DNA from 3 places in the Paenibacillus sp. JT22N1 genome. Region 3 is predicted to be linked to each of the others. Evidence: riboswitches for the same ligand, from Rfam matches in the RefSeq annotation. Region 3 holds a riboswitch; each other region holds the start of a gene.
The links. A riboswitch is a leader RNA that binds a small molecule or an ion and turns the genes downstream of it on or off. The one in region 3 is predicted to bind cyclic di-AMP.
Positions count from the first base shown of each region.

Region 1: another riboswitch for cyclic di-AMP. It lies ahead of AC58UU_RS23110 (hypothetical protein); the one in region 3 lies ahead of AC58UU_RS34975 (C40 family peptidase).
Region 2: another riboswitch for cyclic di-AMP. It lies ahead of AC58UU_RS29255 (APC family permease); the one in region 3 lies ahead of AC58UU_RS34975 (C40 family peptidase).

Region 1 covers NZ_JCAUAW010000012.1:139,333-150,162, forward strand. Annotated here, with positions in the region: gene AC58UU_RS23080 (response regulator) at 1-426, opposite strand, end outside; gene AC58UU_RS23085 (sensor histidine kinase) at 401-2,173, opposite strand; gene AC58UU_RS23090 (extracellular solute-binding protein) at 2,300-3,982, opposite strand; gene AC58UU_RS23095 (ABC transporter permease) at 4,217-5,170, shown strand; gene AC58UU_RS23100 (carbohydrate ABC transporter permease) at 5,185-6,063, shown strand; gene AC58UU_RS23105 (tetratricopeptide repeat protein) at 6,156-6,725, shown strand; gene AC58UU_RS23110 (hypothetical protein) at 6,918-7,304, opposite strand; cyclic di-AMP (ydaO/yuaA leader) riboswitch at 7,392-7,528, opposite strand; gene gdhA (NADP-specific glutamate dehydrogenase) at 7,791-9,161, shown strand; gene AC58UU_RS23120 (hypothetical protein) at 9,154-9,405, shown strand; gene AC58UU_RS23125 (formylglycine-generating enzyme family protein) at 9,459-10,430, opposite strand; partial or broken gene AC58UU_RS23130 (chromate transporter) at 10,465-10,813, opposite strand.
Region 2 covers NZ_JCAUAW010000018.1:23,403-34,232, forward strand. Annotated here, with positions in the region: gene AC58UU_RS29225 (AraC family transcriptional regulator) at 1-348, opposite strand, end outside; gene AC58UU_RS29230 (NAD(P)H-dependent oxidoreductase) at 494-1,075, shown strand; gene AC58UU_RS29235 (Ger(x)C family spore germination protein) at 1,142-2,218, opposite strand; gene AC58UU_RS29240 (GerAB/ArcD/ProY family transporter) at 2,215-3,294, opposite strand; gene AC58UU_RS29245 (spore germination protein) at 3,287-4,624, opposite strand; gene AC58UU_RS29250 (hypothetical protein) at 4,843-5,193, shown strand; cyclic di-AMP (ydaO/yuaA leader) riboswitch at 5,577-5,727, shown strand; gene AC58UU_RS29255 (APC family permease) at 5,825-7,660, shown strand; gene AC58UU_RS29260 (YqkE family protein) at 7,705-7,965, shown strand; gene AC58UU_RS29265 (polysaccharide deacetylase family protein) at 8,004-8,921, shown strand; gene AC58UU_RS29270 (hypothetical protein) at 8,938-9,153, opposite strand; gene AC58UU_RS29275 (hypothetical protein) at 9,302-10,714, shown strand.
Region 3 covers NZ_JCAUAW010000029.1:25,213-36,042, reverse strand. Annotated here, with positions in the region: gene AC58UU_RS35025 (lipase family protein) at 1-277, opposite strand, end outside; gene AC58UU_RS35020 (ABC transporter ATP-binding protein) at 427-2,142, shown strand; gene AC58UU_RS35015 (ABC transporter permease subunit) at 2,288-3,358, shown strand; gene AC58UU_RS35010 (hypothetical protein) at 3,361-4,317, shown strand; gene AC58UU_RS35005 (methyltransferase domain-containing protein) at 4,545-5,438, shown strand; gene AC58UU_RS35000 (hypothetical protein) at 5,530-5,787, shown strand; gene AC58UU_RS34995 (TetR/AcrR family transcriptional regulator) at 5,822-6,466, shown strand; gene AC58UU_RS34990 (hypothetical protein) at 6,526-6,711, opposite strand; gene AC58UU_RS34985 (hypothetical protein) at 6,843-7,076, opposite strand; gene sugE (quaternary ammonium compound efflux SMR transporter SugE) at 7,170-7,490, opposite strand; guanidine-I (ykkC/yxkD leader) riboswitch at 7,581-7,683, opposite strand; gene AC58UU_RS34975 (C40 family peptidase) at 7,845-8,321, opposite strand; cyclic di-AMP (ydaO/yuaA leader) riboswitch at 8,325-8,463, opposite strand; gene AC58UU_RS34970 (hypothetical protein) at 8,630-9,448, opposite strand; gene AC58UU_RS34965 (M1 family metallopeptidase) at 9,564-10,830, opposite strand, start outside.

The sequences.
Region 1 (10,830 bases), on a different contig from region 3:
CTCCTTCAAGAATTGCGCAGCCCGCTGATAGGAAGCCGCCTCTTCCCCTTCAACCGTCAGCTTACGGGTTATGCTTCGGATCGACTCCGCCAATTTGTCGTCACTGACTGGCTTAAGCAAATAGTCCACCGCACCGAGCTGAAGTGCCCGTTTGGCATATTTGAACTCGGCGTAGCCCGTTAACAGGATAATTTGAGTGTCCTTCGAAAATTTGATAATTTGCTCCATGAGCTGAATGCCGTCCATACCGGGCATGCGAATATCGGTAACGACGATATCCACGACTTGCTTCTTGATGAGCTCGAGCGCCTCGCGTCCCGAATAAGCACACAGGACATCCTCGATGCCGAGCTCTGCCCACGGAAGCGTATGGGCGATCGTATCGACAACCGACGGCTCATCATCTACGATCAGCAGCTGATACATGCGAATCCCCCTCTCCTGTACGAAGCACGATCATCACCCTCACGCCGCCTTCCGGTCCGTGTGCAAAGAATAAACCTGATCCATCCCTATACATAAGCTTTACCCGCTGATTTACGTTCCATAGTCCAAAGCCGATGCCGTTCTCGTCCTCATTTTCGCTCCGGTTTACGGCCCGCTTCATATAGATGAGCTCTTCCTGATCCATCCCGATACCGTCGTCGGTCACGATCAAACGGTATTCCCCAACGCCCGACTCTCCGGTAATGCTCACCTTCCCCTTGCCGTCCTTAGGCTCGATACCGTGAAGGATGGCGTTCTCGACCAACGGCTGCAGCAAAAGGCGCGGAACTACAAGACTTTTCATTTCCTCGGGAACATCTACTTCGTAAGCGATTCTTCGCATGCGCAGGTTTTGGATTTCCAGATAATTCACGATCAGAGACAGTTCTTCCTCCAAAGTGGATGACTGGTTACCAAGCCTAGTCGTGTACCGGAAGTATTCTCCTAAGTTTAAAGCCATCGCAACGACTGACTCCTCGTCCCCCATCCGTGCCATGTTTTTAATATAAAACAGGCAATTATAAAGGAAGTGTGGATTGATTTGTGACTGCAGCTGCTTGAGCACAGCTTCCCGGGATCGCAATTGCTCGGCGACCACTTTCTCCAGCAGATCTTGGATTTGTTCCGCCATCTCGTTAAATCGTACGATCAGAAAGCTGAACTCTGTCCCGCCGTTAAGCTTGACCCGAGAGGAGTAATCCCCGTGTTTAATTCGCTGTACATGTAAAACCAGTGCACGAATAGGAACCTGCACATTGCGGTACAGCATGTACGAGGCGAACAAGCTGAGCAAGAGCAGGAGAAACGTTGAACCGTAGAATAAATTGCGCATTTTGACCACCGGCGTCAAAATATCCTCAAGCGGCACGGTGTCCACCAAATACCAGCCCAAGTTATTAAGCTTCATGTAACTGGCGAGAGACTTTCTGCCGTTCATCTCCACCGTGAAATGAATGTTCGAGTTCACCATCGTCTGGCTATCGAGATACTTTATTAAATCGGCCGAGTTGGCCGGGTTCAGCGTTCGGTTAGCAATAACTCCATGCTCAGGATGATATAAGAACGGATCGCCCTGCCCGTCCGCTTTATATTGATCCAGCAGATCCTGCAGATATGAAGGCGAAAACGATGTTTTGACAATCAGTTTTGCTTCTGAAGGCTTCTCAAACGCTGTAATCGGATGCACCGCATACCAAACAAACTCGGGCTTCACGGCTTTCCCGTTATCCATCGTTGCATAATTCCAGCCCTTCGCAATCTGACTGAGCAGAAGATTCTCTTTCAAATCAACGGATGTGCTGGAGGTCGAGATGATATCCTTCGTGAGCCGTGAGTAGACGGTAATGTCCGTCATCCACCCGCTGATCCCAGACTGGAGTGTAATATTATCCAGAAGCATCTGGAGAAGCCTCTCCCGTTCGTAATAAGAGCCGGATTGATGCTGATATTCCAATTCACGTATAGCTGCGTCATTCGACATCGCAATGGAATTCATGGAGATTTGATCGATTTTCGCCTCCATTTGTTGATAAAGAAACCGAAGCTTATTCAAATTGTTCGTTTTCATTTCATCTTCCAAGACACGAACCGCCGTCTGGTTGGACAATGCAAATAAGAGCATTACGGGCACCAACAAGCCTATAATCATCACAACGATCTTCGTGAATATCGTAACCTTCTTATCCAATGCTGCTCACCTTTCCCCTCTGTAGAGACACTGATGGTTATTGCCTTCTCTATGAGGGACTCAAATCCTTCCTGAGCAAAAAGGGAACTTCTCAGTAGTAATGAAAAATTCCCTTTTTGAAGCGGATTATTTTTTGGTGGCACTCTTATACCATTCATTGACTTCCTTGGTGATTGCATCGCCGCCTTGTGATTTCCAGGTCTGGATGAACTTATCGTAAGCTTCGATCGGTTCGTCGCCGAATACAATTTTACTAAACGTTTCCATTTCGAGCTTGCTCAAGTAGTCGCCTTTGTCGGTCATGGTTGCTGTTGCCCCACCCGTATACGCGTTCATCAGACGATTGGCCCGCTGATTCCAGACATTGCTCGAGGACTGAATCTCGATCGGAGGAGCAAGCTGTGACCAGTAGCGCTCGTACGGCGTTTGCGGCTGTCCGTTCTTCGCCAGGTTGACCAGTGCCGTAATGTTCTGAGACGGAATACGAGGACCCTGAGTCATCAGTAGGCTGTAGAAGAAGACACGTACACCGCCGCCGGGAATCTTTTGCAGATCCGTTGTCACCTTGCCGTCAACCATATCCCAGTCATAGCCCTTCGCCCAACCATTCTCAAACTCACTTCCGGCCTTCGGATCGGCGATGTTATCGAACAGGAAGTTTCCATAAGTGAAGAAGGCTTCCGGTTTCTTCATCTCTTTATTGATAAAAATTGCACCTACATACGGCTGTGTGGCAAAATGAAGCCCTTTACCGTTTGCGCCCACCGGCAGCTGGAACGTATTAAGCTTCGCTTGCGGATTGTTTTTGGTCAAGTCGCCCATCGGCCATGCTTCGGACCAATACGGACCGGCGAAGCTGCCTGCCCGGCCTGCGGATACGAAGGAGCCCGCCTTCGCTTCATCCCATACAGGCGCTTCTTTCGGAATGTAGCCTTTGGCTACCCAGCTCTTGAGCTTCGCGAGCCCTTCCTTGACGCCCGGCTGTACAGAGCCGTAAGCCAGCGTACCATCCGCTTGCTTCATCCAGATCCCTGGGATGGCGCCGTACGCACCGAACAGCCAGCTGACTCCGAAATGGTTGGCATACGCCTTCTTGAAGCCCACTGATAGGCCAAATGTGTTCTTCTGACCGTCACCGTCCGGGTCCTGATTCGTGAAAGCATCCAGTACCTTCTCATAATCGTCGACGGTTTTCGGCTCAGGCAGGTTCAGCTTTTTCATCCAGTCATCGCGAACCCAAAGCACAGGGTCGTTATTGTAATCGTAATCGAGCCCAGGAATACCGTACCGCTTGCCGTCTTTGGTGAATTCATACCAGGCTGATGGATTCTCAGCCATCGCTTTCTTCCAGGTCTCGCCAGCATACTTATCAAATAAGGCTCCAGCGTCTTGGAAACGACCAGATTCGATCAGGAGCCGAGCCATTTCCCCGCTGGCATGCACGATATCGGGCATCGGCTCGTTGGCGGAAAGCGCCAGCTTCAACTTCGTATCATAGGCATTGTTCGTGTTCACGACGGACCACAAGCTTTTGATCTCAATGCCCAGCTTCTCCTTCGCCCAGCGGGTATGCACGTTATCGTCGATCGTCTCCCCGTTCTTAAATGTAGCTGGGCCGGGAACCCCTCTTACCGTTGTAATCGTTACAGGCGGATCAAATTTACCGTTGACCTGCTGAAGCGGAGCTTTGTCCGGCGCTGCCGGTGTCCCTGTCGTTGTGCCGCCACTGCTCGACGTACAGCCGATCGAGGATCCGGCTAGGGCAATAGTGAGCACGGCTAGTGCCATTCTTCGTTTGGTTAGATGCAACGTACGTTCCCCCTTAACCTATTGTATTGGGCTTACATTCAAATCATAAAGGAATATATCGGCGGGTGAAATAACACTTTGTTAACACAGCATGTTTTTTTATTAACATCCGGCCTCCTCATACCTATCGCCTTTACAAAACATTATCAGGTGTTAAGAAAATGGTATATAGCTGTCTGTGAGCCTATGCTACACTGTTAACAAATCACAATAAGTCCTTAAAGAGGTGAATGAATGAACACGTCTACACACCCCGAGGGTTCGTTCCAAACGGGCACCCAAACGTCACCACTCCGCCGATTTCGCAAAACCTGGCCCTTTCATCTGATGTTGCTCCCTGCTGTAATCCTTGCCTTGTTGTTTCATTATTTGCCTATGTTCGGTGTAGTGATCGCCTTTCAGGAATATAAGCCATACCTTGGGATTACCGGATCCGAATGGGTAGGGTTCAAGCATTTTAAAGCGTTATTCGAACGAACAGACAGTCTGCAGGTGATCTGGAACACGCTGCTCATCGCTTCGCTGAAGATTGGATTCATGATTATCGTCCCTGTTGCGTTTGCTCTCCTACTCAACGAGATTCGCAAGATGGCATTCAAGCGAATCGTACAGACACTAGTGTATCTTCCCCATTTCTTATCATGGGTGATCTTGGGTGCGATCCTGGTCGATCTGTTATCTCCTGAAGGAGGGCTTGTCAATAGAGTGCTGCAGGATTGGTTTGGTCTCCCTCCCGTTTTCTTCCTGGGGGATGGAGAATGGTTCAGATTTACAGTCGTGACGAGCGAGGTGTGGAAGGAATTTGGCTTCAGCACAATTATTTATCTTGCTTCCTTATCGGGGATCAACCCAGAACTCTATGAGGCAGCGGAGGTTGATGGCGCTTCCCGCTGGGAGCAAACCGTTCATGTCACGCTTCCGGGGCTCGTCCCGATCATGACCGTCTGCGCAACCTTATCCTTAAGCAGCATCCTCAGTGCCGGCTTTGATCAAATTTATAACTTATATAATCCGCTCGTGTACGAGAAAGGGGATATCATCGATACGTATGTGTATCGGGTCGGTATACTTAGCCAGAAGTTAAGCTTTGCTACGGCGATCGGACTATTCAAATCCATTGTGAGCTGTATTCTGATTCTATCGGTCTATCGGCTTGCACTTAAGATGGCTAATTACCGAATCTTCTAAAGGGGGGCTTCGACTTGTACCATAAAACTCTGCCATACCGGATTTTCAACATTTGCAACTATGTGTTCTTGGCTGTCATCGCCTTCTTATGCATTCTTCCGCTCATTCATACGCTCGCGGTTTCCTTCAGTGGCCGTGGGCCGGCGAATGCCAACCTGGTAGGATTGATCCCGATCGACTTTACGCTGGATGCATATAAGAAGACACTAACCAACGAAAACTTTCTTCATTCGCTTTGGGTATCCGTGCAACGGACGGTGATCGGCACGCTCATTACGATGATCGTTACTTTTTTGACCGCCTACCCGCTCTCGAAGGACTCGACTGTGATGCGGAGTCGCACTTGGTATTCGTGGTTTTTTGTAGTGACCCTGCTCTTTGGCGGGGGGTTGGTTCCTACCTATATCGTCATCCAAAAGCTCGGGCTGATGAACTCCCTTTGGGCGCTTATACTTCCGGGAGCCATCGATGTTTGGCTGATCGTGCTGCTGCTCAACTTCTTCCGAAGCATCCCGAAAGCGCTTGAAGAAGCGGCGTTAATTGATGGTGCGGGGCAGTTTAAAATTTTGATGCTTGTCTACATTCCGCTATCCCTACCGTCTATCGCCACACTCTCGCTGTTCAAAATGGTCGGTCACTGGAATTCTTGGTTCGACGGGCTAATCTATTTGAATAACATTCAAGATTATCCGCTGGCCACCTTCCTTCAGACGATCTTGATTCAACTCGATTCGACGCAGCTGTCTTCACTTGGACGGGAAATGGAGAACATATCAAATAACACAGTGAAGGCTGCACAAATCTTCATCGGTGCTCTGCCGATTCTCATCGTGTATCCGTTCCTGCAGAAATATTTCGTTAAAGGCATGGTTGTGGGGTCTATCAAGGAGTAAATGGCAGGAGAGATAAGGATTATGTCACCTCTTATGATTCGTCGTTACCAATTGAACTATTGTTTCCCGTTAACGCAATGAGAGTCAGTTTTATGTTAAAATGGTCTCATTTAAAAAAGACTGCCAAACTTGGGAATGGTGAAAATATGACAAGAAACGAATTGAGCAAAATAATTGAACGGCGTGAAGAAGGGCGAGCCAAACAAGATCAAGCGATCTTAAGTGAGGTTCGCGAGCAGTTATTAGAATTGCTATCCGATTACCCGGATGATGCAGAAATCAACTACCAAACCGGGATAGTGCATGACAACTCCGGCCTTGGACGTGAGGCTATTCCACATTATGAGCGGGCTCTTAAGTTAGGCCTATCTGGTTCTGACCTAGAAAGATGCCTAATGGGTCTGGGGAGTACATACCGCTACTGGGGGTACTACCAAAAAGCAGTTGAGACGTTGCGCAGAGGCGTGAGAGAATTTCCAGAGAATCGGGCAATTCAAGTGTTTCTCGCCATGGCTCTGTACAATAGCCAAAACTACAAAGAAAGTGTTGAACTGTTGATCACCAATTTAATGGAAACTACCTCAGACGAAAAACTTCATTATTTTAAACGCGGGATATTGGCTTACAACGAAGACCTTGATGAAACTGCTGGAAAAACATAACATTATTGTATAGAGTGATAGACCACTTACTAATGCAATACTAAAAAGCAGCTTCTTCACAGAGGCTGCTTTTTAGTATTGTTTTTTGAAGGACTTCCATAACATACATTCAAAAAGTTGGTTATGACGGGCTTAATGTAGAAGGTAGAAGTAGCAACCAACCGAAAAATATATAGAAACCTTCAACGAAGCTCATATAATACTACTTCTGATGTACTCTCTGAGACAAGGATACGGACCACCAAAAATATGAGCCATAGTTACGATAAATTTGTGATGTTCCTCCCAAATTTTTGGGGAAATGCCGACGCGATTGGCTAGTAATTGTTGAACCGCTAATTCACTTTCCGAACTTAGTTGGTTTAGCAAGTCATTGTTTTGTCCGACCGTTTTGCTTATTTCCAATAAAGCCTGTGTTTCGACACCTGATGGCCGATACGCCAAATTCGAAAATTGAATGTCAAACTCCTCCAGCCGTCGCTTTAAGTGAAGAATCTCATCTTGACGCTGTACAGAAGTGTTTGATCTTTTCAATTGAAAAAGCTTCTTCACCTCTTTGGTAACTCTCTTAATAAACATGTCTAATTCCTCCTTTTTTCTCTTGAACGAAAAAAGGAAGCGAGGGAATATAGTCCTAAAATATAAAGGACCCTTTTAATATTTCTATCATTTTCTTTCTACGCTGACGAAGTTAGCTGACGGATTCGGGTTGAAAGTTAACCCTAACACTTAAAAAGTGTACTCACCCCAGAAAACTTGGTTCCCCCGCTTCTTTAATCTAAAGAATTAAGCGTAGTATGATTCATTCTTATTTTATCAATTTACCCCAATACATAATTAGAAACAATAGTAATATTTACTTATATTTTTTATGTCATCAGTCTTGTACCTAGTAACGGAGCATGGATGTCATGTTATTTTATTTCATACCAAATGAACACTTGATTAACACAACAAAGTAAGCTTACATGACATGTAAATTTTAATTGCTCAATTGCCAAGGATAAGGTAAAACTATACTATTAGACATTTTTAACATAACTGATTGTGAAGGTGGATGAGATTGTGATTGTTCAAGTGGACAATGAGGTAGTTGCAAGGGAATATGTACACGTCGTATACGAAACCGTAGTCAAACGTAATCCTTATGAGTATGAGTTCCATCAAGCTGTGAAGGAGATTTTAGAGTCGCTGATCCCGGTTCTCTCAAAGCATCCGAAGTATATGAAATCAGGTATTCTTGAGCGGATCGTGGAACCAGAGCGCTTAATCACTTTCCGCGTGCCATGGGTAGATGACCAAGGGATTACGCAAGTTAATCGTGGTTTTCGTGTTCAATTTAACAGTGCGATTGGGCCGTACAAGGGTGGATTGCGTTTTCATCCCTCCGTTAATGCGAGCATTATTAAATTTCTTGGATTTGAACAAACGTTCAAAAACTCCCTTACAGGCCAGCCCATCGGCGGCGGTAAAGGCGGCTCCGATTTCGATCCTAAAGGAAAGTCCGATAATGAAATCATGCGCTTTACCCAAAGTTTCATGACAGAGCTCTATAAATATATGGGTCAAGATACCGACGTTCCGGCAGGAGACATTGGCGTAGGTGCACGCGAAATTGGTTACATGTTCGGTCAGTACAAGAGAATTCGCGGTGCTTACGAGGCTGGTGTACTGACAGGAAAAGGGATCATCTATGGAGGCAGCTTGGGACGTACCGAAGCGACTGGGTATGGATGTGTTTACTTTGTGAATGAAATGCTGCAATCCAAGGGCCTTAGCTTCGAGGGCAGCACCGTAGTAGTTTCCGGCTCCGGCAACGTGGCCATATATTCCATGCAAAAGGCGATACAATTAGGCGCCAAGGTCGTTGCTTGCAGCGACTCCAATGGCTATATCTATGATAAAAAAGGGATCTGCCTAGACACGATTCGACGGTTGAAGGAAGTTGAGAGAAAGAGAATCAGCGAGTATGTAAAGGAGCATCCGACAGCAACCTATCATGAGGGTTGTCACGACATATGGTCCGTTCCATGCGAAATTGCGCTTCCTAGCGCAACACAGAACGAGATTAATGAGGATGCGGCGAAGATCCTTGTAAGCAACGGAGTAATAGCGGTGGGGGAAGGCGCGAATATGCCATCTACCTTGGAAGCGATTGATGTATTCCTGCAGGCAGGTGTGCTATTTGGACCGGCCAAGGCAGCGAATGCAGGCGGCGTTGCAGTATCAGCGCTAGAAATGTCTCAAAACAGCATGAGGTACTCATGGCAATTCCATGAGGTAGACGATAAGCTCCATGCGATTATGAAAAATATTTACAAAAGCGCTGTCCAAGCGGCAGAGGAATACGGGCATCCGGGCAACCTTGTTGTAGGCGCCAATATTGCAGGCTTTACAAAAGTGGCCGACGCCATGATTGCTCAAGGTATTGTTTAAGGAAAACAGCAATTATCTAGAAAATTCGATTATGACAAGCGTCTATGCTCCGGTTCATTTCATCGGAATAAAGACGTTTGTTTTTTTTCATTACGATAAGACGACATTCTTTATTTCTTTCAAAGTGCAGCCTCTGTTCGTGGAGTGGAAAGTGGTCGGACATTGGGGGAGAGGATCCTTTATGCTGGTGCAAAACCTAGGTACAGTCATTATTATTTGTGCATCCTGCCTGTTACTTGAATGAACAAAAAAAGGAGATGCCATGAGGCAAGCTCCTTTCGCGACATAAAAGTGTAACTAAGCATCAGCAGCACAACGGAAACCTATATTTCCCGCAGAACTGTCAGGTGTATTCTTACTCCGTGCCGCCACACGATATCGATTGCAATAGGAGGCATGGCACAAGTACGAACCTCCCCTTAGAACCCTGTTGTCTCCAGATGGAGGGCCAATGGGGTTATCCTTTGCGCCATTGATATGATAGGTAGGGCTAAACCAATCCGAGCACCATTCCCACACATTACCAGCTACATTGTAAAGGCCATATCCGTTTGGTTCAAAAGATCTGGCAGGCGCCGTGCCCGCATATCCATCGCTAGCATGATTTTTCTCTGGGAACTTTCCTTGCCAAATATTGCACATATGCCGTCCGTCTGGCTTCAATATATCACCCCAAGGGTATCTCTTCTGCACCAGTCCGCCTCGGGCAGCAAACTCCCATTCAGCCTCTGTTAATAGTCTTTTCCCAGCCCATCGGCAATACGCAACTGCATCATTCCAGGATACATGGATGACCGGATGGTCCATCCGATCTTGGATCCCTGAATCAGGGCCTTCGGGGTGAAGCCAGTCAGTACCATGTACCACCCACCACCATGGTGTTTGTTGGGCCGAATTTTTCACTTGCAACGTAGTTGCTTCAGAAACAAAAAGATGAAAAACATAGGACCACCCAAAGGTTTCAGCTTCTGTTTGAAAGCCTGTATCCTCAACAAATCTCTTGAATTCTTCATTCGTTACCGTCGTAGCATCGATGTAAAATGGGTTAACAGAAATTTCTCTGACAGGCCCCTCGCCATCAGATGGGAATCCTTCTTGATCGTCGGTCCCCATTAAAAACTTCCCACCTGGTATATAAATCATACCTTCTGTTTGGCAATTTGACTTTGTTTGAGCCTGTGTATAATCTAGCAAACGTTCTGGACTTACGTCAGTTTGATGAATAGCGCTCCGACTTGCCGAGCAGCATGATGGTTTATTGGTATCTATTGGAGATCGCCCCTTTACTTTTATTTAAACGTAATTAACTGAACAAAGCAATATACTCGTAATTGGCATAGCCTTTTACCAAGATATTGCCAATAAATAATCCAACGAGGATTACGTACAAGGGATGAATCGGAAAAGACAATAAAATGATTAAAGTACTAAGCGAGGTAATCAAGGTTGTTTTATCAAAAATAGCTGATTTCCCCATATTATAAGCGGCTACATCAATGAGCCCAATAATTGCAGCATGAATGCCTACCAATGCAGCCTCTAACACCAATGTCACCAGGTGCGGAGCCTATGATTGAGATAAGATTGGCTATATCTTTCTCAGGAATCCATGCCCGTTTGACTGTAACCTCCCTCTCAATGATCGGAAGCATAGCATAACCACCTCCGA
Region 2 (10,830 bases), on a different contig from region 3:
ATTGATGTTGTATCCATCACATACGATCATATTATATTTTTGAAAAGCAGCTAGGCCTTGACCGATAGTTTTTGAGTGAAGCATCACATATCCTAGAATCCCCAAATCAGAAACCTCTATGTTTTGTCCCTGATGTAATCCGAACATGTCATCCGAAGTAATAAGAGCGGCCAATTCCGTCATACGTTCGAAATCCTCCTCCGACAACCGAGCCTCGGTGTCTTGAAGAATGGACTCATCCATATTTGCTCTTTTGAAAAACTCGTCTTTGTTATGTCCCTTGAACACAATCGTTTTAATAATCGGATAAACAAGGGATACTGATAACCCTGTGTAGTTTGGTAACAACTCCCGAGGCCTCCTTTCTGCACATAAGAATAAGATTTTGGCATGTTTGATCATACTTTTCTAGTTCCAAATGGCTTATTCTTACTTTATCTTAACACGCACAGTGATGAAAGATGAATAAACAGAGTCACGAGGAGGCAGGAACATGCAACCAAACATAGCCATTATTAACGGACATCCCTTTGCCAAGAGCTATTGCACCGCGTTATCGGAGGCCTACAAGAAAGGGGCAATCGCTAGCGGCTCGGAGGTACGGAGCATTCATATAGGCTCTTTGTCTTTTGAACCGAATTTGAAATATGGCTACCATCAACGGCTGGAGTTAGAAGAGGATTTGCTTGCGGCTCAAGAGACGATTCGCTGGGCGGATCACCTGGTGTTCGTATATCCGATCTGGTGGGGGACAGTCCCAGCGATCCTAAAGGGGTTCATCGATCGTGTATTTCTACCTGGTTTCGCCTATCGGAATCGTCCGAATTCCATGTTCTGGGACAAATTATTGAGTGGGAAATCTGCCCGTCTCATAGTAACCATGGACACACCTGCATGGTACTATCGATGGGTGTATAAACAAGCAGGGCATCATGTCATGAAACGTGGGACCTTACAATTTTGTGGAGTCAATCCCGTCAAGATTACAGAAATAAGTCCCGTTAAGTCTTCAACGGATAAGCAGCGTGAAAAATGGCTGGTAGATGTTGAAAAGTTAGGTTTGAAGCGTTCATAGAAATGGAAATAGACTGAAAAAATACAGCTTGGAAGCTGTGTTTTTCAGTCGTTTTTGCCCTTATGCTCACGAATCAATCGTATTAAATTTCAAATTCCCACTATTTCTAATATTCACTTTCACATTTAATGTCACTTTCAGCCGTGGATACCAGGTTTTTCTCCATTCCTTTAATTGATCACGAGAAAGATCATTACGGAAATATTGTCCGTAACCAAACAAATCGGACTGATTTTCCTGCAGTTTGGAAATCATAGCGTTAGCCCGCTTGCTCAACAAGTTTTTGAGTTCATCCTTAATCTGTTCTTTACTGGGGTTGCCCTTCGTCTCCAGAAGCATGCCAATGACCTTCATATCCGTTTTCACTTGCGGTGTATGGCCATCCCAATGATGACGGTGCTTATAATCCACGTCGACTAGGAGAACGCTGGCATGCTCCATTACTTCTACATTAGCCCCCTGAAAATCACCTTTCATAATGTTGTATATGAGCGTATCATCTGAAGAAATCGTTCCAACCATAACTCCCCGACTCATGATGGCGGAACCATCTAACTTAAACATTGTACGCTCTCCAGGTTTAATGATAGGAAGCGCATAATCTTCCGTATGTGAAAAGCTCCCTCGAAATGCTTCCCATAAATACACAATAGAAGTATTGGGGGTCCAGCCAGCCAGCTTGTTGAAAAAATCATAGCTTGCAGTGCCTCCTTCCGCTCCGCCTTGCTCTTTTTTGTTTAACATTTCAATTAAATCACCTCTAAACACAGAAACCAGCGCTTTAGGTGCAATGTCATGAGACCTAATGGCATATTCAAGCACTTCTTTTATACCAAGCTTAGCGGTTCTTTCATCAATCATCAGAAGTTTGAGATGCAGTAAATCAATACTGCTTTCTACATTTCCACGCATCCGATCCAAGGCTTCACTGATCGTTGAGGCTTCCCCCGTTAATATTCGTGGCGTCATATTAGAGGAATTAGGTTGAGGCACTCGAAGCCCCACTTTATACGTTTTTGCGTCTGTTTGACTAATAGCCATCGCTACAGGAAGTATCCTTTTATTAATATCCTTATTGTCCCAACAGCCCGATAACAGGAATATCGTTAGGAGTATTAAGACTGAACGAAATATGTATGTCATCCTTGATTAACTCGCCTCCTTTGCAGTGCGCCAATAATCCCAATTACGACTGGAAAGACAAAGATACTATAAGCTCGGAGCCCAGTATCCAGCCAAATGAGGTGTTCTGTCTCAGACCACCCTGGAACCAGAGAACTAAGAAAGTAGGCAATGATTGTAATAATTACACTCAACCACTTATTGGATAAGGGAACTACGATGCTCCGAATCATCTCAGCTATGATCCAAATTAAAACCGAACTATAAACAATTAAAAAAGCAATCGTAGAAGTTGTGTAAAACAGCGTCATTCTCTCTAATATGGACCAGCTCATATCGATCGTATCCATCCCTGTGTGAAGAGGGAATTGGAGTTGAATGACAGTCTCTTGTCCGAAAATGAGAAGGGGTATATAAACGGATGCCAAATATAAAGGAAACAAGCCAGCAATCAAAAGGATGAATACCTTTCGACTGCGCGCGACATTTCGAAAAAAAGGGTGAATCATACCCAAAAATAAAAACCCGGAAAAAGCGAAAAAACTTGAATAATAAGCAGGATGCTTCAAAAAATCAAAGTTAGTGTTCCAAATTGGGGATGCATTACGGATATCGAAATTTATCACGGAGCTGCTGAGTGCTGCAAAAATCCAAGGTATGAACAAAACCGAGATAATGACACTCGTTCTTAGTACAGTCTTGATACCACACCAGGCTGCAAACAAGCCCAAGAAGATAAAACAGAGTAAAGCCGAGATCGGCGTTTTAGGTAAAAAAACGATGGTCATCATTTCCGAATATACCCTAGAAATTAATACTAGAGTTGCAAGAAAATATAACATGATTGGGATTAGGAGGATTCTTGACAGCCAAGGACCCAATACTTGTTTACAAATCTGAACGATCGTCATGTTAGGGAAAGTTGAAAGGCCCCTTAGATAGATCCACATCATAGCTACTTCAAATAGGCAGCCTAATAGTATTGCTTCCCAATGACCTTTGCTTGTCGATTCAAATATTTTCTCCGGATATACGAAGAATATCAGCCCGAAATGTACAGTGATGAAGGTTAGATAGACTGATATTTTATTAACCATCCTGGGGACCTTCCTTTACATTTACATTGACGTAGGCGACTTCAAATGTCGCGATAGAGGCCATATAGATGGACAGCCAAATGATTCCACCAATCGTACCAAGAACACCAAAAATAGCACTAAGCACGATCAAAACATATTTTGATATTCGAATAAACAGGGCATTTTGTACCCCGTTCAATGTAAAATTCGCCAAAGCGGAAGCTGCCAAAACAATAATGAATAGATTACTTACCAATTTTGCGCTTACAACGGCTTGCCCGAGAATAATTCCACCTACTGTTGTTATCGAGGGACCTATACTTTTGGGAAGACGAATACTCGCTTCAATGAGCATCTCTAGAACAATTAACATAAAAATGACTTCCAAAAAGGCCGGATAGGGTACCCCTTCACGGCTCTGGGCAACTGACAAGGCTAACTGGATTCTCAATACCTCTGGATTCACAGAGACCAAAGATACATATAGAGCAGGTAAGACTAAAGCGATAAACATGCCGATAAACCGAAGCATCCGAATGGTAATCATTGTAATCTTGGGGAAGTTGCGATCGGAGTTCAAGCACCAGAGATCTGTAATAATAACTGGCATAACAAAAGCGTACGGAAGTCCTTCGATAAACAGGATAACACGGCCATTTTTCAAATGGTCTGCTGCTTCTGCCGGCCGCTCAGAAGTTAGACAAGGGGAAATAAGGCTGAAATTCCCTTCTCCCAATACCTTGATGATTTCTTGCAAATGTTTAAATTCCTTTGCTTTATTTGCCTCGAGCTTCTTCATTAAGGAAGAAAGCAGTTTACGATTAACAGAGTCGGATAAATAAGCTAACGTGGTTCTTTTGGGCTGTTTTGTCCCCATCATCATGGTATTCATGGTTAGTGTAGGGGATCTTAGCTCATCGCGGATCAGCGCCATATTGGTGTCCAAATCCTCGTTAAATGCTCCAAAGGAAGACTCAATCGCATTTTCATTTTGTGGAACATTTAGCGTTCTCCTAATCGTTGACGGAACGGGCTCGATAACAAAATTTCTTATTGGGTTATCGAGTAAATAAATAACTAAATTACCTTTCATTAAGCTGCTCATCTGCATGTCGTAAGAAGCGTTTAATTGGCCATTCAATAGGCTTATTTGCTGAAGCCAATCACTGATTGGACTGGACTCCATCCAAGATAATAATTGATTCGTTTGTGCAAGGTTAACAAATGGGCGAAAATAACAAAATACAACTTCCTGACCCAAAAGTTGTTTTCGTTCCATCACAAAATCGCTATTTGATTCGAATTGAAGTTTAAGTCTGGCCATATCCGTTGTTTCTGTCAGATTCATGTTATATCACCTGAGAGTAGGTTTCCTTGGAAAACGGAAATTTATTCCTTGTACCAAGACTAGGAAAAGGGACTGCTGTGGTAGTTACGATTTACATTGATGTTTTCCAAATTATGGATTATACTTGGGTGGGTTAGTACCAGGTACTAATTATGGAGTCATCCCTAAGTGACCAGTTCGCCCAAGGTATTGTCGTTGAAGAGCTTTAAAAATCCAAAATGAAAGAAGATGTAAATTTGGAGATTACCTCTCGCCGTAAGAAGCTTCTGGCTGTTTATGCTATCGTTATCATCATTTTTTGCTTTCTTGCCGTTCCTGTTGATTATTACCTATTATCGAATAGCCCGTTTCCTTTTCCTGAAAAACAAGGTTATCAATCGATCTGGGTATCCAGGTTGGATGTTTCCTTTCAACCATCACAGGGTGTGTATTCGAGTATAAGTTATAATGTGAAAATAAATGCGGTAAAGGCATGGCTTCAGATTTTTGGCATAACCGTTTTATTTAGCGTTGCTTATGTGATTCTTGGTTCAGACAAAAAGGATGATTCAAATAAATTGGAGAATTAGAGAGGCAAGTTGTACTGTGTACAACAATTGCATCAACCTGTATAAACACTTTCAACCAAGGACGGCGTAAGCCGTCTATTTTGTTGTCCATTTGAGAATGACTAGCTTGTTCTCAGCTGATGGGTCCATTACACAGATCCTCGTTTGCATAGGAGTTATCATCAAAATCCAATAATTTCCTTTACTTTGCTTCATTAATTACTCAACTCATTAAGAAATGTTTAAAAAACCACGATGGAATAAGAGAATGGAAGCAAATCAATGAATCGTATGATTGTAAGCGAATTATTGAGTGAATGTAGAGGTTGGAGTTATATTTTTAAGTTTTTTCAATCCTTTACTATGCCGCAAGAAGAGAGTAGTATTCAACTCGTACGTTACAGTTGAATATTTCGCTTAATTTTCTTATTAGAAAAGCGGGGGAACCACAAGTTTCATGGGGTGAGTAAAGGTGCTTACGTTTGGCACCATTTAGGGCAGATTCTCGCGGCCCGAACCCGACAGCTAACCTCGTAAGCGACCGTGGGAAGGAGAACATGTGTATAAACACAAGGTCTATCCTTGTGTTTTTTTGCGTCCTAAAACGCAAGTTTACGTCAGATATTAGGTTTAATTGGAGGAACTATCACGAATGACAAGCGACTCATTGAAAAAAATTATGTTTGGAAAACCGCTTAAATCTAGCGAAATGGAATCGGAAAAATTGCCGGTTTGGAAGGGGCTGCCGATCCTATCCTCGGATGCCTTATCATCGGTTTCCTATGGGACTGAGCAGATTCTTTTGGAACTCGCGACCGTTGGGATTGCCGCTTTTGCGTTCTCTTTGCCCATTGCGATATCCATTATTGCTCTGATTATGCTGCTAGTTTTGAGCTATAGACAAGTGATTGAGGCCTACCCGCAAGGTGGCGGAGCCTATATGGTTTCCAAAGAAAATCTAGGTATGGTGTGGGGAAGGCTGACTGGGGTTTCGCTGCTTATTGACTATACACTTACCGTTGCTGTTTCGATCTCTGCCGGCGTGCAAGCGATTACGTCAGCTTTTCCATCGGCGGTGCCGTATATTGTTCCGATTACTTTAGTTCTCGTGTGGATCATGGTTTGGCTTAATTTGCGAGGAACTTCGGAATCAGGTACGATTTTCGCTATTCCAACGTACTTTTTTATTCTTTGTATTTTACTGCTAGTGGGCAAAGGCACATACGATATGCTGACGGGATCTATTAATACGCATCCCATAGCGTTTGCTCCGAGTTCAATGACGAGTTCATTAACGTTATTCGTCCTTTTAAAAGCATTTTCCTCCGGGTGTTCAGCTGTGACAGGGATCGAGGCCATCTCCGATGCCGTGCCGCATTTCCGCTCACCATCTGTGAAAAACGCGAAGCGTACGTTAGTATCCTTAGGGACACTTTTGGCTATCGTGTTTGGAGGCGTAACGCTGTTGGCTTTGGGTTACGGAATTGTACCTGATCCTAATGGTCATACATCCGTATTATCGATGGTGACAGAGCAGGCATTTGGTCGTGGGACGATGTATTACGCAACTCAAATTGGTACCATGCTCATTCTGGTTTTGGCTGCTAATACTAGCTTCAACGGGTTTCCAATCTTAGCATCCATCATGGCACAGGATAAAAACTTCCCGCGTATGTTCTCATTCCGAGGAGACCGACTTTCGTTTCACTATGGTATTATCACACTTGGTGTGCTTGCCAGTATTCTTTTGATTGGATTCAAAGGTAAGACCGATGCACTCATTCCTCTATATGCGATAGGCGTGTTTTTATCTTTTACACTTGCGCAAGGCGGCTTGGTTCGTAAATGGTTGAGAGAGCGAGTAAAAGGTTGGATCGGAAAGCTGCTCATCAATGGTTTAGGCGGGATCGTTTCTCTTGCTGTTTTACTCATATTTTCTATAACTAAATTTACCGAAGGTGCATGGATTGTTATTATTATAACCCCGTTGCTGCTTTGGTTAATTACGAAAATTAGTCATCACTACGATGATGTAGCGAAACAATTACGTATTGATATAACGATTGATCGGGTTTGCACGAAGGAGCCTTTGATTATTGTCCCTGTGGCGGGTATTCATCGGGTTGTGGCACAGTCCTTGAACTATGCGAAATCGTTGTCGCCAAACGTTATTGCTTTCTACGTATCGTTCTCAGATGAAGATGAAGAATTGATGCAGGAGAAGTGGGAGAAGTGGGATCCGGGCGTTCGATTGGTTATTTTTAAATCACGTTATCGGACGATACTGAAGCCGCTGGCTGAATTTATTGAGAGAATTGACGCGCATGTTTCGGAAAAACAAAACATTATGGTCATTTTACCGCAATTTATGCCGAAAAAATGGTGGCATCGACTGCTCCATAACCAGTCTGCTGCACGTATTCGTTCGAAGCTGCAAGCAGATAAAGATATCGTTGTGGCGACGGTACCGTATCATTTGCACGAGTAGAAGTGTACAATAATAGGGAGAAACTGAACAGAGGTGAACCCGTTATGGCTAAGAAAAAATGGTCGTCTACTCCTGCTGTTACCAGCGTGCAAGATAAACCTGCAACACTTAAGGATTTACTGCGCCCGGAAATACTTGAGGGACTCAAAGCGCAGGCTGATGCCATGAAAGCAGAGGAACAAGCGAAGAAAGATGCAGAGAGAGCGAAGGCGGAAGCTGCTCGCAAAGCAGAAGAAAAACGGTTAGAGAATGATTTTGGACATCTGCTGTCTAAAAGCAGTCTGGATTGGCGTAAGCACAAATGAGGGAGCGCACAGTGTGCCTCCTTTTCTTTCTTCTCGTAATGGTAGCGTTGTCATCCTGCGAAATTAGCAATAGAGAGGCAGCTCAAGGGACTGCTGTAGGAAGTGGTACACCGGCAGTGGCAACAATACCACCACCAATTGCAACATCAATAGAAACACCGACCTCAACACCAACAGCACTGGATACATCTTCGATTCCATCGGCGGCTCCAAGTGACCCAAGTTCATCGCCTAGTCCGAATTTTTCGTCTTTAGAAAAGACCTTGATCGAGCGTTACGGAAACGCTAAACCAAAGAAATGGGGCGAAAATGTTCCAGGTGTTCGGACACATCTTACTACGAAGGATCAAGTGATTGCGCTGACTTTTGACGCATGCGGTGGGAAGGAGGGCAGTGGGTACGATGAGAAGCTGATCGACTATTTGATCAAGGAGAACATCCCGGCTACCTTATTTATCAATGCGAGATGGATAACGGCCAATAAGGACATATTTGCCAAATTAGCCGCAAACCCGCTGTTTGAGATTGAAAATCATGGGACCGAGCATCGGCCCTTGTCCGTAAATGGCAAGTTGGCGTATGGCATCACGGGAACCAAGAATGTGAGCGATGTTATTCATGAAGTGAAAGACAATGCTGACCAGATCGAGAAGCTGACTGGACGGCGTCCTTTATTTTTTCGTTCGGGCACAGTCTATTATGATGATATTGCAGCAGGAGTTGTTCATGATTTGGGCTTTCAGTTGGCTGGTTACAATGTACTCGGCGACGCTGGAGCGACTTATAACACGGAGCAGGTATACAAAGCACTGTTAAAAGCCCGAAGCGGTTCTATTGTACTAGCTCATATGAATCACCCGGAGAAAGATACGGCAGAAGGTATCATGAAAGCTATTCCCGAGCTTCAAAAAGCGGGCTACCGCTTCGTTCTACTAACTTCCTATACATTAAACTAAGCGATAGCTGCAGCAGCTATCGTTTTTTCATTTCAAAAAATTCACAAGCCTCTCGATCATAATACGTCAAATCACTAACACGAGTTTGTACGACAACTGTTTTTTCACTGAAACGCAATACAACCGCATTCGAATCCACAATGTGATCATCTTTGAAAACACGGACGACAGCCTGTCTTTCAACAGCATCTTGAAAATCCGTATCCGTTACTAAGCGTTGATTTCTAGCCATCCTCGGCATTCCCCTAACTTGGTTAAAATAGTTCTTCTATTGTACCACAAGGTGTCGATCAACCCGAATTTCGCATGAACTCCTCCGCCCAGCCGAGCATACAATGTAGCACCAAATGCTGTATGGGCAGAGAGGATGCGTGATCCCGATGGACATTCAATTATTACCGATTCATTGGGTCTATCTAGTATTTATTGGTTTTATTCTTACTCTTTTAATCAAGCGTAGAGACACAACGATGATTTGTGTGGTTGGTATTTTCGCGCTTGGCTTGTTGGCAACGGAAACGTTGAGTGGCTCCGTTTCTGGTGTTTTCAACAGCTTTATATTTGCGACTAAAGAGCTGATGGGCACCATCATGATCATCTCCATTATTGTAGCGATGAGCCGCGTGCTCATTCGAACAGGAATTAATGAAACCATGATCGCTCCGCTAACCCGCTTTCTGCGAACGCCTGCTTTAGCTTTCTGGGGTATCGGTATCATTATGATGGTAACGTCATGGTTTTTCTGGCCATCTCCCGGTGTTGCGCTCATTGGTGCTGTTCTTTTGCCTGTGGCTGTCCGTGTTGGTTTGCCAGCGCTAGGTGCAGCTATGGCCATGAACTTATTCGGACATGGGATTGCGCTTTCGGGGGATTACATTATACAGGGAGCTCCTAAACTAACCGCGGATGCAGCTGGATTACCAGTGACTGCCGTCATGGAGGCAAGCATTCCACTCGTTATTGTAATGGGGCTTGTCACGACGATCACCGCTTTTTGGATGATGCGGCGGGACATGAAGAACGGAAAGTGGCGGAATGGCCTTGTGGCGAGTGGTCCAGGGGATAGCGGCTCCCTTATTTCAGCTGTCGGGCAGGCCAAAGTTAATTTAACACCGAATCTGAAGAAAACTCTGGCGATTATGATTCCTTTGCTCTTCGCCTTAGACGTAATTGCGATGTTCGTGCTTAATCTGCAAGGGGGAGATGCGACAGCGCTCGTTGGGGGCACCGCCGTATTCATTCTCATTGCGGTGACGCTGCTCGCGCATCGGAATCAAGGACTAGAACAAACGACCTCCTACCTCATCGAAGGTTTTGTATTCGGTTTCAAAGTATTCGGCCCCGTGATCCCGATCGCCGCTTTCTTCTATCTAGGCGACTCCGCTTTCACGGAGTTGTTCGGCAAAATACTTCCGCAAGGCTCGCACGGGATCGTGAACGATCTGGGTGTGGCACTCGCGGGGCAAGTGCCGCTGAACGGCGCGGTCGGTGCCGTAACGCTTACCGTCGTCGGCGCCATTACGGGCCTCGACGGCTCTGGCTTCTCCGGCATCTCCCTCGCGGGCTCGATTGCGCAGCTATTCGCAACCGCCATCGGTTCCGGCGCGGCTGTGCTCACAGCGCTCGGGCAAGTGGCCGCCATCTGGGTCGGCGGCGGCACATTGATTCCGTGGGCGCTGATTCCAGCAGCGGCCATCTGCGGCGTGAGTCCGTTCGAGCTGGCGCGACGGAATCTGCTGCCTGTGCTCATCGGCCTAGCGGTGACGACCGTCGTGGCGATGTTTTTGGTGTAGTAAGATGCGGCATCTTGCCCATCAAACTAGTTGTAACAGTAAAATCTGCCACCCCGCACCGACCAACCGACCGACCAACCAACCACCCCGTTCCGTCAACCGCACCCCGCCACCCT
Region 3 (10,830 bases):
TATAAGGAAACTGAGTTTGCCTGGCAATGGCATCGGAGATCCAATCGGATCTCGTATGCGTACCTCGAAATACGATGACAATTTGTCTATTGGATTCGGCAATAAAGCCGAACAGCTCTTTTTCACTCAGGATGGAAGTTGCCTTGAAGGAAGAAACCATTCGGTAATGGGGTGGCATAATAACGCTTTCGGGACCATTTTCAAATTGGTTATAGCTTTGGCTGCACATAGCTGCTAGAAAGATCGCCGTCCGTGTATCTAATGAGTTGCTGAGCATAAGTCCATTCCTCCATACACACAGGTTGCTGTTCTCCTATATATATGAAAATAGTGGACACCTGTCCTCCGACAATCGCCTATTTTCTGGGAGACTTTCAGCGGGCTGATCCTATCAGGTATAATAGGCGAAGGAAGGTGGAGATGCACGTGTTAAAACGCTTTTTTTCGTATTATAGGCCCTATAAGCACTTATTTATTTTGGATTTTACCTGTGCGGTCGTGGCTGGACTCCTAGAACTGGGTTTCCCACTTGCCGTTAATCAGGTCGTCGATAAATTGCTTCCTGCCGGGAATTGGATTTGGATTCTTTGGGCTTGCGCGGGTTTGCTTGCTGTCTATGGGCTCAACACGGTGCTAAATTTCATAGTCACGTATTGGGGGCATAAGCTAGGGATTAATATCGAGACGGATATGCGGAAAAAGATGTTCGATCATCTGCAGAAGCTCTCGTTTCGGTTCTATGACAATAACAAAACGGGTCAATTGATGTCCCGTATGGCAAATGATCTACTTGAGATTGGTGAAGTTGCGCATCATGGCCCAGAGGACTTGTTCATCGCGGTAATGACGCTGATCGGTGCACTCCTGCTTATGCTTCATATTAATATGAAGTTAGCGCTCTTAACCTTCGTTATCGTCCCATTCTTGCTGTGGATAGCGGTGTATTTTAATCAAAAAATGACGAAGACTTTCCGTCGAATGATGGGCGACCTTGCCGATATTAACGCAAGAGTCGAAGACAATATTGGTGGGATTCGAGTTGTTCAAGCTTTCGCAAATGAGTCCTACGAGAAGAAACTGTTTGAGGATAACAACGGACGGTTCCGGTTGACGAAGCTGCTTTCCTATAAAATCATGGCGTGGAATGTTTCGCTGAGTTACATTTTGATGCGTCTGGTAACGGTTTTCGTCCTTATTTGCGGTACATGGTTCGTGATTGACAAGCAGATTACCTATGGAGAATTTATTGCTTTCGTTCTCTTAACGAACGTTTTTCTGGGTCCCATTCAGAAGATTAATAATGTCATTGAGAGCTACCCCAAGGGAATTGCCGGCTTTAAACGGTATGTTGAAGTCATTGATACGGAGCCTGAGGTAGCTGATCTGCCGAATGCAGTGAAGGTTAGTCATCTCGATGGTCAAATTACGTTCGACTCGGTGTCATTCGGCTACGGGGATGAAGCCCGTGTATTGAATGATATCAGCTTATCTATCCGGGCTGGGGAAACCGTTGCTTTCGTAGGTCCATCGGGTGCCGGGAAGACCACGATCTGCAGCTTGCTGCCTCGATTCTACGATGTGAGTGCGGGCAGCATTTCCATTGATGGCCTCGATATTCGCAGCATCCAGCTGGAGTCGCTGCGCCGTCAGATCGGCATCGTGCAGCAGGATGTGTTCCTGTTCTCCGGCACTTTGCGGGAGAACATCGCGTACGGTAAGCTTGGCGCGACGGATGAGGAGATCTGGGAAGCTGCGCGGCGCGCGCAGCTGGAGGGTTATATCCAGTCCCAGCCGAAGGGGCTGGATACGGTTGTCGGTGAGCGCGGCGTCAAGCTCTCGGGCGGTCAGAAGCAGCGCCTCGCGATCGCGCGGATGTTCTTGAAGAATCCGCCGATTCTCATCCTCGATGAGGCGACGTCCGCACTCGACACGGAGACAGAGGCGGCGATTCAGCAGTCGCTTTCCGAGCTGTCGCGTGGCCGCACGACGCTAGTCATTGCCCACCGGCTGGCGACGATCAAGAATGCCGATCGTATCGTCGTCGTGACGGAGCAAGGCATTACCGAGCAGGGCGGGCATGAGGAGCTCATCGCTGTGGGCGGTGTGTACAGCCGCTTACACCAAGCGCAGTTCAGCTCTTGATCCCAGGCTGCAGCAAGCTAGTTTTGGCTAGTTCGCTGCAGCCTCTTTTTATTCCCAAAGATAGGATAGAACTTCCAAATGAATCGTGATAAACTATGGAAATGGTTATCTACCAACGGTGAATAATAGAACGAGGTGACGATAGTTGAAGTCGATATTTCGATGGCTGTTGCTTGGGTTATTTACACTTGTGTGCATCTTCTTTCTGAGCAATATCCGTAACGCCTTTTTATCTACGCAGCCGGATCAGATTCGAGTCGCAATAGGTCCGGATACGAGCATTCAGAAAATAAGTGAGCAGTTGCCTGGCAGTCAAGTGCTAAATGAAAAAGCTGGCTTAATGTCTGTTCCTTATGGAAAGTCGTGGGATTATATCGGGAAGACAATGTCGATCAAAGGCATATTTCGTGCGACCACGGTTCCGCTGGAGCATCCCGTTATTTCCTGGCGTTATTACGGTTATTCGATGAAAGAGCAAATCAAAGGTTTCGCTCATGGTGACTTTGGCAAATTCCGCAATCCTTTCAATAGGAAAGAGGTTGCTGTTCTTGGGGAGCTCCCTAACATGCTTCTTCGCACATGCACTTATTTCATTCCTGGTTTACTGCTGGCGATTGTGCTTAGTGTGCTATTTGCGATGATAGCATCCATGTTCCGCCGATTAGGTGCCTTGATGGATGGTACGCATGGCTTGCTTGTTGGATTGCCTGATTTTTTCTTAATCGTTCTTATACAATTGGGGGCGATTTATGCGACGAAATATTTGGGGCACTTTGTGTTGCTTATTGTTCAAGTCGGCGATAAGACGCCGTTTCTCATCCCGTTTCTCACGATCGCGCTGATTCCCTCGGTCACCATCTACGGCACCCTACGCATCGCGATCGCACGCGAACTTGGACAGGATTATGTCGTTACCGCTCTAGCAAAAGGGTTAACCCGCAGAGAGGTGCTCATCTCTCATGTTATGCGGAATGTAATGGCTGATTTGCTGGCGATCTTACCCAAAGCGACCACACTGGCACTGGCCAGTATGGCTGTTGCGGAAGCTATCTGCGGAATCTCCGGTTTGGGTGGCTTTATCGTCTCCCCAGCCTTACAGAATGTCTCCTCCATATCGGCTATCTGTATGGCACTTGCGCTAGTCGCTATGGCTTTTCATGTATTCTACGCACTGCTGCGCAAGAAGTTTATTGTTCGGACAGGGGAGGTGGGTTGACGATGATGAAACGCTCATCAACTGCTTACTACTGTTCGATTGCAATCATCGTGCTCATCCTGCTTGTGATGATATTCGGTACATGGCTGATGCCCCATGGGATTACACCTGATGACAAGATTAATATGATCCAATATCAAGAAGACGGTAAAACGAGATATAGCATTCCGCCATACTCGCCCAATAGCACCTTCTTGTTGGGCACCGATCATAGGGGCTTTGATGTGCTGAGCTTATTGTTGAATGGGTTGAAATATACACTGGGTACGGCGCTAGCGTTAACCGTATTTCGCTTTGTTTTGGCCCTCCCATGGGGATTCTGGAGCGGGACCACGGGCAAAGGATGGGGCATTCTTCGCTCCATGCAGTGGGTCGTTTCCTCTATGCCTGCATTTGTATTCTTGTTCCCGCCTTTAGCAGGCATGTACTTTGGACTGCGGCTCGATCAGGGGCTGAGGGCGGATCCGCATTACCAGCTGCTGTTCACAGTTACTTTTGTTAGCCTAGTCACATTCATTGGGATATTCCCATTAGCCCATCAGGTGGCAGATCGGACACGTTATTATAATGAACGACTATTTATTGAAGCATCTCGTTTAATGGGCGGTTCTGTGTTCCACCGAACGATGCGACATTTGGTTCCTTGTATGAGAAATGAGATGTTGTTTATCTTCCTCAGCGAATTCATGCAGGTGCTCTTCTTGTTAGGGCAGTTGGCTGTATTTAACATTGTGCTTGGCGGCATTGAGACAATTGGTGATAGCGATGCTGGCTATTCCATCGCCATCACAACATCGGGTGAATGGTTATCGCTAATCGCCTATGGCTCAAGGTACATTCGACTGCATCCATGGATTATTCTGAGTGCAGGTACCAGCTTCGCAGGACTCTTCCTGGCGCTGCAGTTTTTCTTGAATCAGCTCAAACGCCGCTACGGCAGTGAACGTCAATTGATGTAAAGCAAAAGAAAAAGGTCGGGGTTCCATCCTAAGGATGGGCTCCGGCCTTTTCCGTGTGAATTATCGTAATGAGCTGAGTTGGATGTCCAATCTAGCAGCTACGCCAGCTGCTGATAGAGTTCTAATAAATAGCCCCAATTTTCACTCGACATAAAAACGTAAATTAAATGTTACTATAACACATAATATATGTTAAAATGATGAAAATCATGAGGGGGATACCTAGCGTGGATGAAAAAAATGATAAAACCAAAAGGCTCTCTGTTTACTTACCGGAGAAAGTAAAGTCGGATCTGGAGCAAATGGCCGACGAAACGGGTCTGTCGATGACACAGTTAATTGTGATGGCCACGCATGGCCTGCTAGCCAACTACTCCGCACAGGGTGGTGCTATTTTCGCTGATTTATTGGCAGCCAGACAACGAATTCTCCACGAAGTGAAGGATAAGCATCAGCTTTTAAACGAAGAAAAAGTGAAAATGCAAGAATACTACGGTGCCCGAGCGGAAGAGTATGAACGGATTTATCACCGAGAGGACGCTGAGTTCCAACAAGAGCTTGGACTCTTGAGCGAAATGGTGAAGAAGCAGGTGGAAGGTCGCAACGTTCTTGAGGTAGCCTGTGGGACCGGGTATTGGACCGAAATTGCTGCGAGTACGGCTAAGCACATAGTTGGTGTTGATATTCGTCCTGAAGTGCTGCAAATTGCTAAGTCCAAGCCTTGGCCAGCTTCAAATACAGCATTTGTTCAGGGGGATGCGTACCAGCTCTCCGAAGTGACGGGTGCCTTCGACTTTGGTCTTGCCAACTTCTGGTTTTCGCATATTCCGAAGAATCGGATCGAGTCATTTCTCCAGAGTTTCCACCAACGTCTAGGCACAGGTGCCCGTGTCTTTATCGCCGATAATGTTTACGTACCCGGAAGAGGCGGAGAGCTGATAACGAATGAACATAGCGAGGATACCTACAAAAGACGCGAGCTGGCTGACGGATCGATGCATGAAATTATCAAAAACTACTACTCATATGAGGAACTGAACGATATTTTTAAGCCTTTATCTCAGCATTTGCGAATATTTGTTGGAAGTAGCTTCTGGTATGTCAGCTACACAGTTGCTTGAAATAGAGAATGATAGGTAAAATATCCCTTGACCAAATATGTTACTCAAGTTACATTTGTTAAATGAGTAACATATTTGGAGGGAGTTAACAATGAGCATTTTTTCGAAAATAAGTAAGTGGTTTATGGCAACATCAACTTGGATTCAAGCATTAGCATGGTTTGTTGCCTCACAAATCGTGTATTTTACTATGTTGTTTGTGACCATTCCAGCTATTCAGAATAAGGCCAATGGCATGAAAATGTTTGACTTAATGACTACGGGTTATTCGCCGCAATACGTTACATCGTTCCTAGAGACAATTGGGGAAACGGGGCGGAAATTATATTTAACGAAAAAGGAAAATTGAAGGCGGGTTTCCAAACTCTAAGTAAGGTGGTCAAATGGATAATAATCTTCCTTTAAGAGAACGAAAAAAATATCAGACGATGTTAAGTATTCTAGATGAGTTTTTACTTTCGCTTGAAAGTCATCATTTTGATGAAATCCATATTGAAGATGTATGTAATCGGGTAAGTATTTCGAAGGTAACTTTTTTTAGGTACTTTACTTCCAAAGAGGAAGTTCTCGACTATTTTGTACTGCAATGGTGTTATCAAAGAAGCGTTGAGATAGATAAGGGAACCTATTTCGGGATAGATGGCATACGTCAAGTTTTTAGAACTGCAGCAGAGATACCTCATGCTAAGAAAATTCTGATTGCCATCATTCAATACTATTCTAAATTAAAAGCTGAACCAACGAAAAAGGAACTCAGTGAATATGAGCGCTATATTATCTCGCAAAACTCTATAGAAGGAATTCATATTCAAATTCTTCCTTTAGAAGCCTTATTTCATGTCTATCTATCGCAAATAGAGAACTTGTCGGAATCTAAGATATTGCTCTTTTCGAGCCAGTTGGTAGCGCTTTTCTATGGGATTCCATTTCAGGTTCATATTCATATGTTGGAATCTCAGACATTGCTAGAAGCATATATGGATAATATAGATAGTCTATTGGTAGCAATTACTCACGATTTAAAATAAACAAAAAAAGCTTAGTCAAAGCCCTTCGGCTGCTTCTGACTAAGCTTTATTCCCTATTATTATTTATTATTTTCACTTTCATTTTGTCGTCTTTTCATTACGTTATTCACTAAGTTTTGAGTTGCGTCTTGTGTGGATCCAGTTACGTTTTCAATGGCGTTTTGTACATAATTCGTTGCGGATTGAACCCCGTTTTTAAAGATACTCGTTTTGTTAACATCAACGTTATTCGTATTGTCAGACATCGTTCATTCCTCCAATGATATTCTAGAGAGACTGTCGTTTGATTAACTATGCTTTCTCACAACTGGTACGCATAACTCTAAAATTCGATTTTAGAGTCATTCAGCTTTGGTGAGGGTATTGGCTATAGTGATTACTCGGCATCCATCCCAGCGGCGGCATCGAAGACATTCTCTTTCGGCACCTGTGTTATATCTTCCTTTTGCTGCACCCAGTAACCAACGTTACGGTACCAATATTGAAACGAATCGTCCAATTGCTGCTCTCGGTTGCGATCCTCGTTAACATCGGAGTCAACTTCTAGCCCCTCTACGAGCAATCCGTCTTCACGATTCTGTTTTCGATTGATATCATCAGGTGTATTCACGTTAAATTTCCCTCCTAAACATTCTTATCATAACGCTCCTCCATCCTTGTAAGGATTAATTTGCATAGATAGGGAACGATTTATACAAAATCTCTAATGCCCAGAAGTAAATTTAAGGCCGAGAACGCCAACTAGGATCAGAATCATGAACAAGATCCTTGTTAAACTAATGGGTTCATCTAGAAAAAGGGTGCCGATTATAATCGCACCGACAGCACCAATTCCAGTCCAAGCCGCGTATGCTGTGCCGATGGGGAGAGTTTTCGTTGCTACCGCTAGAAAATAGAAACTGACAATCATCCCTGCAATCGTGACGATGGAAGGAACTAACCGTGTAAAACCATTAGAAAATTTCAATGAGATCGCCCATGCTACCTCAAATACACCTGCAATGACGAGATATAACCATGCCATGATGAATCACTCCTCTTGAATTTGTTATACGTACTATTTTGCCGCAAAAAAAAAGGAAATAGCCTGGAAGTTATATCGCTAAAGCGACATGACTCCCGGGCTTTTTCCCCTCCGTGACCACAGCGTATTCGCTGCGTGTTTCCCCTCGGACCAGTCTGGCGATGAACGCCACGGAACCCTAGAAAACAATATGCCGTTATTATAGAACGGCTAACATGCGATGTCAAGTTAGAAGAATTGGGATGTAGGAATAATTTCATTTTGAATGAACCCTCAGAAAAGAATAAAAGCCCTGAAAGCAGCTGTTCTTTCGAGCAGGGCTTTTCCGGGCTTTATTCATGAGTCTTGCAGAGTTTACTTGGATTCAGCAGTTAGTTGATTGTAGATATCATCCCACAGAACTCGTCTGGCTGATACATACCGCTTCGCGTAATAAGATTGGCTAAGTTTGTTTTTCACTATACCTTCATTGGATGCAGAGTGAATGAATTCACCGTCTCCAAGATAGATACCTACGTGAGAAATACCATTACCGCCACTTGTGTCAAAGAACACTAGATCGCCTTTGCGAAGATCTTTTTTGTCAACCCAGTAACCTTCTTTATTTTGAGATGATGAGCTATGAGGAAGATCAATGCCGAATTTGTCGAAAACGTAGGAGGTGAAACCAGAGCAATCAAAGCCCTTTGTGGTCGTTCCCGCCGTTCTGTACGGAATTCCGAGCAATCCGTCAACTGTTTCATCCAAAGTGGATTGTGCCGCTGACACGCTTCCTAAACCGATACTCAAAAACAAAACAAGGCTAAAAACAAGAGCAACAATCTTTTTCAACTGCTTGTCTCCTTCCGGTGCCTACGAGGTTAGCTGGAGGGTTCGGTTGAAGGTTCCCTATGATCCCTGTCTGGCAAGATCAATTCACCCGGTGTGGTTCCCCCGTTTCTCCAAAAAATGGAGAATTCGGCATGAAATATTTGGTTTTTTGATGCTAGACCTTTTAATTCGTCATAAACTTTTAAAATCCTCCTTTCTATGAGTCTTCTAATTAAAATATGCAAGTTTGTTAGGGAAATAGACAAAAAAAAGCCCCTTTTTGCAAAGGGGGGGAGAAAATGTGCTAATTTCAGCTTATTTATAGGTGATTAACTGTCCATTTTGGCAGATAGAAGCTGATATTGGGAAGTTATGGCCCACATTTGGATAAAAATGTGGAAAAGCGGGAAGATCTGATAAATGATTAGCGCTACCAGACCTGCCCATATGTAAGTTGCTGTGACTGTGACCCCTGCCAATAGTCCCGAGGCGAACAGGAGGATAAGCGCAAGCCCGATAATAGGAAACAAACTGCGAACGAAAGTGATAACGGTGGACAAAATGCCAAGTTTGGCAGCAATCGCGAACTGTACGTACATAAAAAGAAGATGTAAGAGAAAGCCATAGACGAGCAAGCCGAGAAGCCATGGCAGCAATTGGAGGGCTGCTTGCTCATACGATGTGGTATGTGCGAATTGTTTTTGCGCTTTAGGAAACAGCCATATGAGCGGCAGTAAGGAAAGCGAGATTCGAACGACATACGCGATTAGGAATGGGAGCATGAGCTCCTTGATGCCTCGGAAAAAGCGATAGCCGGCATTTTGCTGGGAATGGGTCAGCGAGTAGTAGACGCCGCTATTCAACATTGGGGTGAGCAGCATGCGAATAACAAGTAAAGCAGCCAGCCACCAAAGGTAGGAATGGCTAAGATCGGTTTTGACCAGTTGGAACTGTCCTTCAGCTAGAAATAACTGCAGCGCTTGCTTCGGCTGCTCGCCACCTGGATAGCGGTGCATGAGAGGGACGAGAACACCCTGCACAAGCTTATACAGCAGGATGCCCCAGCCCATCTGATACAGGAACAAGACGATCGTGGCGAAAGGTTGCCGTAAAGCCGCCCTGAAGCCAGACTTGATATAAGTTGCCACAGTTGTCCCTCCTAAGAGTTTTGCTTTAGCAAAACTGGCATCGAAAGCATAATCTAAGAGTTTTCAGTAGGAAAACTTACTTCGTAAGCATGTACCTGGGTGTTGCTTTAGCCGCTTACCAGGCGACCCAGCCGAATATGGCTTGCAGGAATTGAATGAGACCGAGATTCCAACGGATTTTCCACTTGGCATCCACTTGCGTTTGCATAAAATTATTAATATGTTTATTTTCCAGCACGAGCGAGTAATTAGGATCAATTCGAACCCAGTCTACAGGAGTCTTGTGGGTTAGTTTGAATTCGATACTGCTTTCTTTACCATCCCATGTTTTATCAAGCACTGTGCCGTCAGAGAAATGGAACTGGATCGGCACCTCTGGCGAATTGCCGCCTCGTTTGGAGATGAGAACGGCACTTTCGTAGGACTCTGCCCCTTTGCTGCCCACGGATTTGACGCGAATGCTCTCCACGGCGTAATCCATCATCATGGCGCCGTATACGTATTGATTAAAGAAATCATCCCACTTCGTTTTGGTCACTTCTTCAACAACGTTCTGAAAGTCCTTCGTAGAAGGGTGTTTAAATTCCCAACGTTGGAAATAAGTGCGCATAATGCGGTCCATTGTTTTGCTGCCAACCTGCTTCTCAATGGCTTTAAGCACCAGCTTACCTCGTGTGTACACATTCTCTGCGTATTGATCATGTCCCTTATAGGCCCACGAGTTCTGCTGGAGGGTATGTGGAGATGTAATAAAGCTTGATTCGACAGGTAAATTAGGGGACACCCCGTACTCTGCTTCCATGACTTTATCCTCTGCATAGGAGGTAAAGCCCTCATCCAGCCAAGCTTCTTCGAATTCATTGCTAGCTACGAGTCCATAGAAGAATTGGTGTCCAATCTCATGAACTACGACACGTTCTAGTTCTAGATCTGGTTTCTTGTCACTAGCATCCCACGCCGTTACCAAAGTCGGATATTCCATACCGCCCACACCGTTGCCTCCTGGGGGAGGTACGACAATCGAAAGGGTCGAATAAGGATACGATCCGTACCATTGGCTGTAGCGGGAAAGTGCCTTTTTGGCAGCGTACATATAACGGTCCTTCAAGTCCTGATGATTGGGATCGAGATAGAGCTTGATCTTGACCCCAGGTATTTGTGCGGTCGAGTAGGGTTCTTCCACATAAACGAAATGAGGCGATGCCGACCAAGCGAAATCATGCACATCATCCGCATAAAATTGGTACGTCTTCATCCCGTTGTCGGTCACAGCAGGCTTAACCGGGAAACCGGTAGCTGCTACGGTGTAGTTCGCCGGCACTTGAATTTTCACGTCATACATCCCGAAATCGGCATAAAATTCCGAATTTCCGTGGTACTGG